DNA from 3 places in the Priestia filamentosa genome. Region 3 is predicted to be linked to each of the others. Evidence: predicted binding sites of a transcription regulator. Region 3 holds the regulator's gene; each other region holds the start of a gene.

Region 1 (3,185 bases), on a different contig from region 3:
TGAAAGAAGGTGGACAACGTGTCAGTGAATGATTATGTTAAGTTTATGACACAAGAAATTGTTCAATACATGGATAAGCCAAAAGACGATCGGAAAAAACAGCGTCAGCAAAAAAAGCAAGAGCGCCAACCGTTTGCAGTTCGCTGGTTTGGTGTTTTACCGTATGCGCTAATTATGATGAAGCGTCGTCAAAAAAATAAATAGCATAATAAGCATCCTGCTCTGTAGGATGCTTTTATATACAATCCTTTTTAAGTGTGTTAAAGTAAAAACTACTTTAACGCATAACGAGTAAGAATATTCTATCAATTTATATATAGAGAGAGTCACACATGAACGGATGTATATGTAAGGGGGATTAAGGCTTATGGCTGTACAAGATCAATTTAAACGACCGCTAAGAGATTTGCGCCTTTCTGTTATTGATCAATGTAATTTTCGCTGTCACTATTGTATGCCAGCCCATATTTTTAATGAGAATTATACGTTTTTACAGAAGGAAGAACTTCTCACAGATGATGAGCTCGTACGCTTAAGCGTGTTGTTTTCTCGGTTAGGAGTGGAGAAAATACGCATTACAGGTGGAGAGCCATTACTTAGAAAAGGACTACCTTCTTTAATAGAAAGAATTGGGGAAAAAACAAGGATTGAAGATATTGCTGTAACAACAAATGGCGTGTTTCTTCCAAAGCTTGCTCAAGACTTGCGAGGAGCAGGGGTACAGCGTGTTAACATTAGTTTGGATGCCATTGAAGACGATGTATTTCGTTATATGAATGGAAAGGGTGTTGGAATTTCTCCCGTTTTAAAAGGAATTAATGCTGCTAGAGAAGCAGGTCTCTATGTGAAAATTAATATGGTTGTCCAAAAAGGTGTAAATGACAATCAAATCCTGCCTATGGCTCGCTATTTTAAGAGATTAGGAGTAACGCTTCGATTCATTGAATATATGGATGTTGGATCAACAAATGGCTGGGATATGAGGGATGTAATGACGAAAAAGGATATTCTAACAGAACTACAAAGCGAATTTTCGCTGATTCCTGTAAAAGAAGCCTATTTTGGGGAAGTTGCAAAGCGCTATAAGTACAGCGATAAAACAGGAGAAGTTGGTTTTATTAGTTCTGTTTCAGACACATTTTGTGGCTCCTGTACAAGGGCAAGAGTATCTGCAAGCGGGCAGCTTTATACCTGTTTGTTTGCTTCAAAAGGAACGGATTTAAGAGAGAAATTAAGAAGCGGTAAGTCGGATGAAGAGCTTTTTGAATATATTTCTTCTGTGTGGGAGATGCGTGATGATCGGTATTCAGAAGATCGAGCAAACTTAAAAGATAAGCGTGAGCCAATTGAGATGTCTTATATTGGTGGGTAAATAGTGCATATTTAATGCACTATTTTTTTGAAGTGAGAGAATCTATCGAGAAGTATCTTGTATAGGAAAGGTTAAATTCATAGCAAAAGATATTTCACTGTTTCGTAGAGGTCATGTTAATAACTTTCTTTTTGAAGAGTGATTTTTATCTATTATTACTAACAAAGAATTAAAAAAAGTAATGAAAAGGAAAAATCTTGCTTTTTTATCTAATAAAAGTATTCCAATGACGTTCTTTTTTCCCATATAACCAACATGTTAACAAATTTGTCTCAATTATGTCATAGAATGTTCAACATTTCACAAACAAATATATATATGAGGGAGTATACTAGAGGCATAGATTAGTTTGCTCAATATTTCACAAAGATAAATTTAGAGAGAAAGAGGGGGACTTTATGGATGTAGTTGAATTATCACGCATTCAGTTTGCTTCCACAACATTATTTCACTTTCTATTTGTACCACTATCAATTGGATTAGCTTTCATCATTGCAATTATGGAAACAATCTACGTAGTGAAGAAAGATGAAGCATATAAAAAGATGGCAAAGTTCTGGGGGCACCTGTTTTTAATTAACTTCGCTGTCGGTGTTGTAACAGGTATTTTACAAGAATTTCAGTTTGGAATGAACTGGTCTGAATACTCTCGCTTTGTTGGAGATGTGTTCGGGGCGCCGCTCGCAATTGAGGCATTACTTGCCTTTTTCATGGAATCAACATTTTTAGGGTTATGGATTTTTGGTTGGGATCGTTTGCCGAAATGGCTTCATGCCCTCTGTATTTGGCTCGTTTCATTAGGAACGATGTTCTCAGCATTTTTTATTTTATCAGCAAACTCTTTCATGCAGCATCCAGTTGGAGAAGTACTTCAACGAGGACGCCTTGAAATGCATGACTTTGCAGCGATTTTAACAAATGGACAGCTTTGGGTTGAGTTCCCTCATACGCTATTTGGTTCATTTGCAACAGGAGCACTATTTATTACAGGTATTAGTGCAATCGCCTTTTTGAAAAAGAAGCACGTTGATTTTTATCAAAGATCTTTTAAAGTAGCAATTGCTGTTGGAGTAGCATCAGGAATTGGGCTAGCACTTTCAGGGCATGAACAAGCTCAATATTTAGTTGAAACACAGCCAATGAAGATGGCAGCAGCAGAAGGGCTTTGGGAAAACAGTGAAGACCCAGGAGCATGGACAGCTATTGCCAATATTGATACAGCGAACAAAGAAAATACGTCAGAGGTTGAAATTCCTTACCTATTAAGTTACTTATCTTATGGCAAGTTCTCAGGTTCTGTAACAGGTATGAATGAATTACAAGAACGCTATACGAAAATGTACGGAGAAGGAAACTACATACCACCGGTTAAAACCGTATTTTGGAGTTTCCGCGTTATGGCTGTTTTAGGAGGAGCAATCATTGGATTAGCTATTCTAGGGGCGTATCTTTACGCTCGTAAGAAATTAGTTCAAAGCAAATGGTATCTTCGCTTGATGGTTATAGCTATTTCATTTCCTTTTATAGGGAACTCAGCAGGTTGGATTATGACCGAAATTGGACGTCAACCATGGGTTGTTTTTGGATATATGCAAACAGAGGATGCTGTTTCAGCTAACGTAACAGCGGGGCAAGTACTGTTTTCACTTATTGCTTTCTCAACATTTTACATTATTTTATTTGCAGTTATGGTCACTTTATTTGTGCGGGAGATTAAAAAGGGACCACATCATGAGGAAGAGATGATAGAAGAAAATCATGATCCGTTTATGAAGGAGGGTCAACATGCTATCTCTTAATGAATTTTGGTTTA
Region 2 (3,185 bases), on a different contig from region 3:
CAGCGCTCTTCTTTTAAAAATAATAAAAAACGCAATGCTTCGTTGATTATCAAACGAAACACTGCGTTGCACACGTAATTGATGGTTAGGTTATGTATTATTGGAGCGGGTGATGAGAATCGAACTCACGACATCAGCTTGGAAGGCTGAGGTTTTACCACTAAACTACACCCGCATGTCCTTTATTTTGTTTCTTAACTACCTGACAATTAATATTATATTAACTTTTTGTTAAGATTGCAAGAGTTTTTTACAAAGTTTTTTTAAAAACTTTACAATTGATTGAGCTATTGGCTTTTATCTAAAAAAGGTTAGGATTTTCCCTAACCTTTTTTGATTAAAATGGAAATCGCTTTTGTTTACTATATTCCTCATCATAAGCATAAGAAGCACGCAGCACTAATTCATCCTGAAATCGGTTCCCTGCAATTTGAAGACCAATTGGCAACCCTGAGGCGGAAAAACCAATAGGAAGTGATGCTGCTGGAAATCCTGTTGTATTATATAAATGCGTTAACAGCCAGTCTGAAACAGAACTGATTTTCTTACCGTTAATTTTATCAGGACCAAGCAATCTGTAATCAAAAGCTGGAACAGCAAGTGTTGGAGATAAAATTAAATCATACGAGTCGAAAAAGTCTTGCATTTTGTTCCAAATAGAGGTCCGGATTGGATCAAGATTTTTATATTGTACAGCATTTAATTTTGTTCCTTCCTCAATCATTGCTTTATAGGAATCTGTCACCCACTCTGGATTTTCATTTAAAAGAGGCCCGCTTCCAGCTGCTGCTGATGAATACCACATACTTGTGAAAAAGGTGATAAACCCCTCAAGGTTCATGCCGAAATCCATATCAATTTTCTCAACTGTACAACCAAGCTCTTCCCACTTTGACAACGTACTTTCAACAATATGAGCAACTTCCTTGTCCACTTCATAAAGACCAAAGTTTTCTGTATAAGCAATTCTAACTCCTTTTAAATCCTCTTTAAGTTTTTGACTTATCTCTTTGTTGTACACAGGCAATGAAAAAGGATCTCTTGTGGAAGGTCCTTGTGTATTTTCTAAAAACAAGGCAGCATCCAGTGGCGAATGACTCAAAACACCATGATTGGCAAATGGAGCTGTTGAACCAAAAGCATTTGCTATGCTGTTTGTATTTGGAATAGCTCCATATGTAGGCTTGAATCCGTATACTCCGCAAAAGCTGGCTGGAATACGAATAGATCCTCCCCCGTCATTTCCTTCTGCAATTGGTACAAGCCCAGCACCAACGGCTGCAGCAGAGCCACCGCTCGATCCTCCCGATGTTTTAGAAGCGTTCCATGGATTTTTGGTTGCCCCAAACAATAGATTGTCTGTTGTGCCAATATGACCGAACTCAGGGGTGTTTGTTTTTCCAATCACAATAGCTCCGGCCCTTTTCAATCGTTCAACAATTACAGCATCTCGATCTGGAATATAGTTTTGAAAAGCAGGTGAACCAAACGTGGTGCGAATTCCATTTGTTAAAGTTAAATCTTTTATAGCAATTGGAATGCCGTGAAAATCCCCTACATTTTCTTCTTTCATTAATCTTTCTTCCGCTTTCTTTGCTTCTTCTCTTGCCTTTTCATTTAGTGTTACAAACGCATTAATTTTATCGTTATGATCTTCAATTCGTTTTAAAAAGTAATCTGTTACTTCAACTGGAGAAAGTTTTTTCGCTTTCATTTGTGACACCAGCTCAGAAACGCCAAATTGTTCTAACATAGCCCAACACCTTCTTTTTCTTATCTACTCGTCAGTGTACGAAATTTTTAAATACCGAGTCAACCAACTGTACTTCTTATCCAAAAAATCTTCTCCGCGTTAGTTAAATTAACTAGTAACATTTCTATCCACTACAAAAAACGCCTATTTCACGTTACATTTCCTTACATATCAATTTATTAATTTTTTCACAGATAGTATAAATAAAAAAAGATATCCTTTTCGTACATCTTTATTAAGTTTGAAGGTCATCTACAACTTATCACTAGAAGGAGGAATAATAATGAAATTATCTCAATTGAGAACAAGTGGTCATGCTCCATCTTTATTTTCAGCTTTTTTATACTTTGACGTTAGTTTTATGATTTGGGTAATGCTCGGTGCATTAGGCGTTTATATTACAAATGATTTTGGACTTTCTCCAAGTGAAAAAGGCTTAATTGTCGCTATTCCTATTTTGGGAGGATCTATTTTCCGTATTCTTTTAGGAATGCTAACAGACCGAATAGGACCAAGGAAAACAGCAATTATCGGCATGTGTGCCACACTAGTTCCGCTTGTGCTTGGATGGCAGTTTGGAAATACAATGGGCGAACTGTACATAATCGGGATTTTGCTTGGTGTTGCAGGTGCAAGCTTCTCTGTTGCTTTACCAATGGCAAGCCGCTGGTATCCACCACATCTTCAAGGCCTTGCAATGGGGATTGCAGGCGCTGGAAATAGCGGAACCCTTCTAGCTACATTGTTTGGCCCTCGTCTTGCTGAAGTATACGGTTGGCACGGTGTAATGGGAATGGCTATTATCCCACTTTTACTCGTATTCTTAATCTTTATTTTCACAGCAAAAGACGCTCCTTCACAGCCTGCTCCACAACCTTTAAAAGAATACCTTAAAGTTTTTAAATATCGAGATACATGGTTTTTCTGTCTTCTCTATAGCGTAACATTTGGTGGATTTGTGGGCCTTACAAGCTTCTTAAGTATTTTCTTCGTTGATCAATATGGGTTAAGTAAAGTTGCAGCAGGAGACTTTCTCACACTTTGCGTTGCAGCAGGAAGCTTCGTTCGCCCAATCGGTGGTTTTCTTTCTGATAAATTTGGGGGAGCTCGTATTCTTATGTGCTTATATATTGGAGCTGCTCTTTGTATGTTTGGTGTTGCACAACTTCCTGGACTTGGGCTTGCGATTGCCATTTTATTCATTGCTATGGCCTGTCTTGGTATGGGAAATGGCGCTGTATTCCAACTTGTTCCACAACGCTTTCAAAAGCAAATCGGTATGATTACAGGAATTGTTGGGGCTGCTGGCGGAATTGGAGGCTTTTTTGTTCCAAACTTACTCGGTACTTTAAAAAGCACGACAAATACGTATGCAACAGGTTTTATCGCCTTTTCGGCCATTATTCTTGTTGCTTTAACCGTTCTTGTTGTT
Region 3 (3,185 bases):
AGGTCCTATTTTAGAAGAAGTAGTATTCCGTAAAATCATTTTTGGTTCGCTTTACGAGCGATCTAACTTCTTTATCGCAGCAATTATTAGTTCCTTTATCTTCGCTCTTGTTCATCAAGATTTTTCACACCTTCTCGTTTATATGTCGATGGGACTAACATTTGCTTTTCTCTATATCAAAACATCGTCTATTCTCGTTCCCATCTTCGCACATGTTTCAATGAATACATTCGTTGTGATGATGCAGTACGTTTTTAAAGACGATATTGAAAAATACATCGAACAACAGGAGAAACTTCAACAAATTTTCGGAGGCTTTCATCTATGAGAACTACTCCCCTCAACTTGGGAATTATGTATGCATTTTTAGGAATTATCTTTACGTTTCTTGCGATTCGAAATGCGCATGAAACAATCTTTAACTTTATGACGATTGTATTCACCATTTTTGCAACGCTAGAGATTGGAGTTGCCATTAGAGCATTTATCCTTCACTTTCGCATCAAAAAGATGAAAAAGAAGCAGTAGAAGATAAAGACAGCCTTTCACAAGCTTTAGCTATGAGAGGCTGTCTTTATTTTATATTCTATTGTACATGGAATTTTTCCTCTTCTTCTTGCACTTTCATACTCTTTTTGTAAGAAAAATAAGAGATTCCAATACTGATTTCATATAGAACGAGCAACGGTAACGTCACCATTAGATGAGACAAAAGCTCTGGAGGTGTAATAATCGCTGCGATGACAAGCAATACAAAATATGCGTACTTGCGGATGCTCACTAATGTCATTGGTGTAATAATGCCTAAACGAGTGAGAAACATGACAACAACAGGCATTTGAAACAAAATCCCAAATGGTAATGTAAATTGAAAAAGAAATTCAAAGTACTCATTAACTCCAATCACTTGATTTACATCTAAACGCTCTGTTAAGCTTGTCATAAACTTAACGACAAATGGAAAGAGAACAAAATAAGAAAATGATACCCCCGCTAAGAACAATAGCACCGAGAATGGTATATAGCTTAATGTTACCTTTCGTTCTTTTTCAAGTAATCCAGGACTTACAAATGCCCATACATGATAAAGAATCACAGGTGAAGAAAGAACACATCCAATAATAAAGGCAAACTGCATATAAATCTTCACTGGATCTGTCAGACGAAATGTATTCATCTCAAGGTCTTTCACTTCATCTGCACCTTGTAAATAGACAATAAGACTGTCGGCAAGAAAAAAGCCTGCTATTGTCGCACCTAAAAAAACGGCCGCAACAATTAAAACTCTTCTCCTAAGCTCTCCAATATGCTCATAAATCGACATGTTCTGTTCATTCATATCGCTTCACCCTTGCATTATTTAACATCAGTATGATCCGCTTTTGCTTTTTCTTTCCCTTCATCATCTGCAATTCCTTGTGCACCTTGCTTAAATTCACGCAGTGTTTTTCCAACCGCCTTTCCTAACTCAGGCAGTTTTTTAGGACCGAATATTAAGAGAGCTGCAAAGACAATGAGAATAATACTTCCCGTGCCAAGCATCTTCTCCCACCTCCTCTAAATGGAATGTGTTACACGTTCCCTCAGTTGACTAACTCTGTTGGATAGTTGCGTAAAAAATAAATGAGCGCTTGAAGCTCAACAGCTAAATCAATATGATGAATGCGAATTGAATCTGGCACATTGATGCGCGCTGGTGTGAAATTTAATATCCCTTTTACACTAGTATGCTCTAATCTGTCCGTTATACCTTGAGCCGCTATTGCAGGCACTGTTAAAATAACAACGCTTATATCGTTACCTAGCTTTTCTTCTAAATCGTTAAGATGGTAAATAGGCACGTTACTAACTTTTTGGCCTACTCGGCTTTCGTCAACATCAAAAGCCATTTCAATTTTTGTATTATTATTTTTAATAAAATTATAGTTCAATAATGCCGTTCCAAGATTACCAACACCAATTAGCGCAATTTTTGTTAATTCATCTTGGTCTAGCGTTTTTCTAAAAAATGTAAGTAAATAGTTTACGTTATAACCATATCCCTTTTTTCCTAAAGCTCCAAAATAAGAGAAGTCACGACGAATTGTTGCTGAATCTACTTTGACCGCTTCGCTTAGTTCTGCTGAAGATACTCGCTGTTTTCCTGAGGAATGTAAATTCTTAAGAAAACGATAGTATAAAGGCAAGCGTTTGGCTGTTGCCTGCGGTATTTTTAATTGTTCTGTACTCACACTATACCCCCCAATCTGTTAACCCTTGTTCCCTTGTAAAATCTCCACTTTTCCCACCTGTTTTTGTAAGCAAATACGTTGGACCGATAACCATCCCTTTGTCGATGGCTTTGCACATATCGTAAGCGGTCAAAGCACATACGGACGCTGCCGTTAGCGCTTCCATTTCTACTCCTGTACTCCCCTTTGTCTTTACAGTAGCTTCAATAAGCAAGCGATATTTTCCTTCTTTTTCGGCCCAATTAAATTCAATATTTACTCCTTTTATAAATAAAGGATGACACATTGGAATAAGATCAGACGTTTTTTTGGCCGCCATGATGCCTGCTATTTGAGAAACAGCTAATACATCACCTTTTCCAATTTCTTGTGATGTAATCTTATCGTATGTTTCTTTGTTTACTTCAATGCTTGAAGCAGCTGTTGCAACCCTTGTTGTTTCAGCTTTCTCTGAGATGTCGACCATATTCGCGCGACCTTGTTCATTAAAATGAGTAAACCCCACTTTAGTTCCTCCTTATATTTGACTATACACTATTTTTAGTCATCTGTCTTTGCACTTTCTACCTATATGAATGTTCCTTTTTAACTCTCCTTTATAGGTATGGTAGAATACCTATAGCAGCCTTTTTTTCAACATAATGTGAATTATTTAACTAAGGAAAGCTCTAGAATAGCTGCCTGAGCTCTTCCCCTTTATTGTAAAGGATTAACTGAGGTGAAAAAATGATTTTATTACAACTAAATAATATCACGAAGTATTTTGGTGCTGATATTATTTTATCGAATATTAAAATGGAAGTACAATCAAACGACCGAATTGGCCTTGTTGGCCGAAATGGAGCTGGAAAATCCACTCTGCTTAAAATTATTTCAGGTGCAATCTCCTATGACGGTGGGGAAATTATAAAACCAAAAGATGTAGAACTTGGCTATATGGGACAAGATACAATG

What was found. The regulator Rex, encoded in region 3, represses fermentation and respiration genes when NADH is low (regulators of the CRP and FNR family bind a similar motif). The targets are predictions, from matches to a motif close to TTGTGAAATATTTCACAA.
Region 1: the regulator Rex is predicted to act here: its motif matches at 1,661-1,678, upstream of B9N79_RS02265 (cytochrome ubiquinol oxidase subunit I).
Region 2: the regulator Rex is predicted to act here: its motif matches at 1,930-1,947, upstream of B9N79_RS16200 (nitrate/nitrite transporter).

Annotation. Positions count from the first base shown of each region.
Region 1 is NZ_FXAJ01000001.1:417,849-421,033, forward strand. Features, by position in the region: gene B9N79_RS02255 (YqzE family protein) at 19-204, shown strand; gene moaA (GTP 3',8-cyclase MoaA) at 368-1,372, shown strand; gene B9N79_RS02265 (cytochrome ubiquinol oxidase subunit I) at 1,771-3,171, shown strand; gene cydB (cytochrome d ubiquinol oxidase subunit II) at 3,158-3,185, shown strand, end outside.
Region 2 is NZ_FXAJ01000004.1:6,601-9,785, reverse strand. Features, by position in the region: tRNA gene B9N79_RS16210 (tRNA-Gly) at 102-175, opposite strand; gene B9N79_RS16205 (amidase) at 338-1,753, opposite strand; gene B9N79_RS16200 (nitrate/nitrite transporter) at 2,037-3,185, shown strand, end outside.
Region 3 is NZ_FXAJ01000016.1:38,602-41,786, forward strand. Features, by position in the region: gene B9N79_RS24985 (CPBP family intramembrane glutamic endopeptidase) at 1-328, shown strand, start outside; gene B9N79_RS24990 (YdiK family protein) at 325-528, shown strand; gene tatC (twin-arginine translocase subunit TatC) at 587-1,339, opposite strand; gene B9N79_RS25000 (twin-arginine translocase TatA/TatE family subunit) at 1,357-1,542, opposite strand; gene B9N79_RS25005 (redox-sensing transcriptional repressor Rex) at 1,584-2,231, opposite strand; gene moaC (cyclic pyranopterin monophosphate synthase MoaC) at 2,233-2,736, opposite strand; gene B9N79_RS25015 (ABC-F family ATP-binding cassette domain-containing protein) at 2,958-3,185, shown strand, end outside.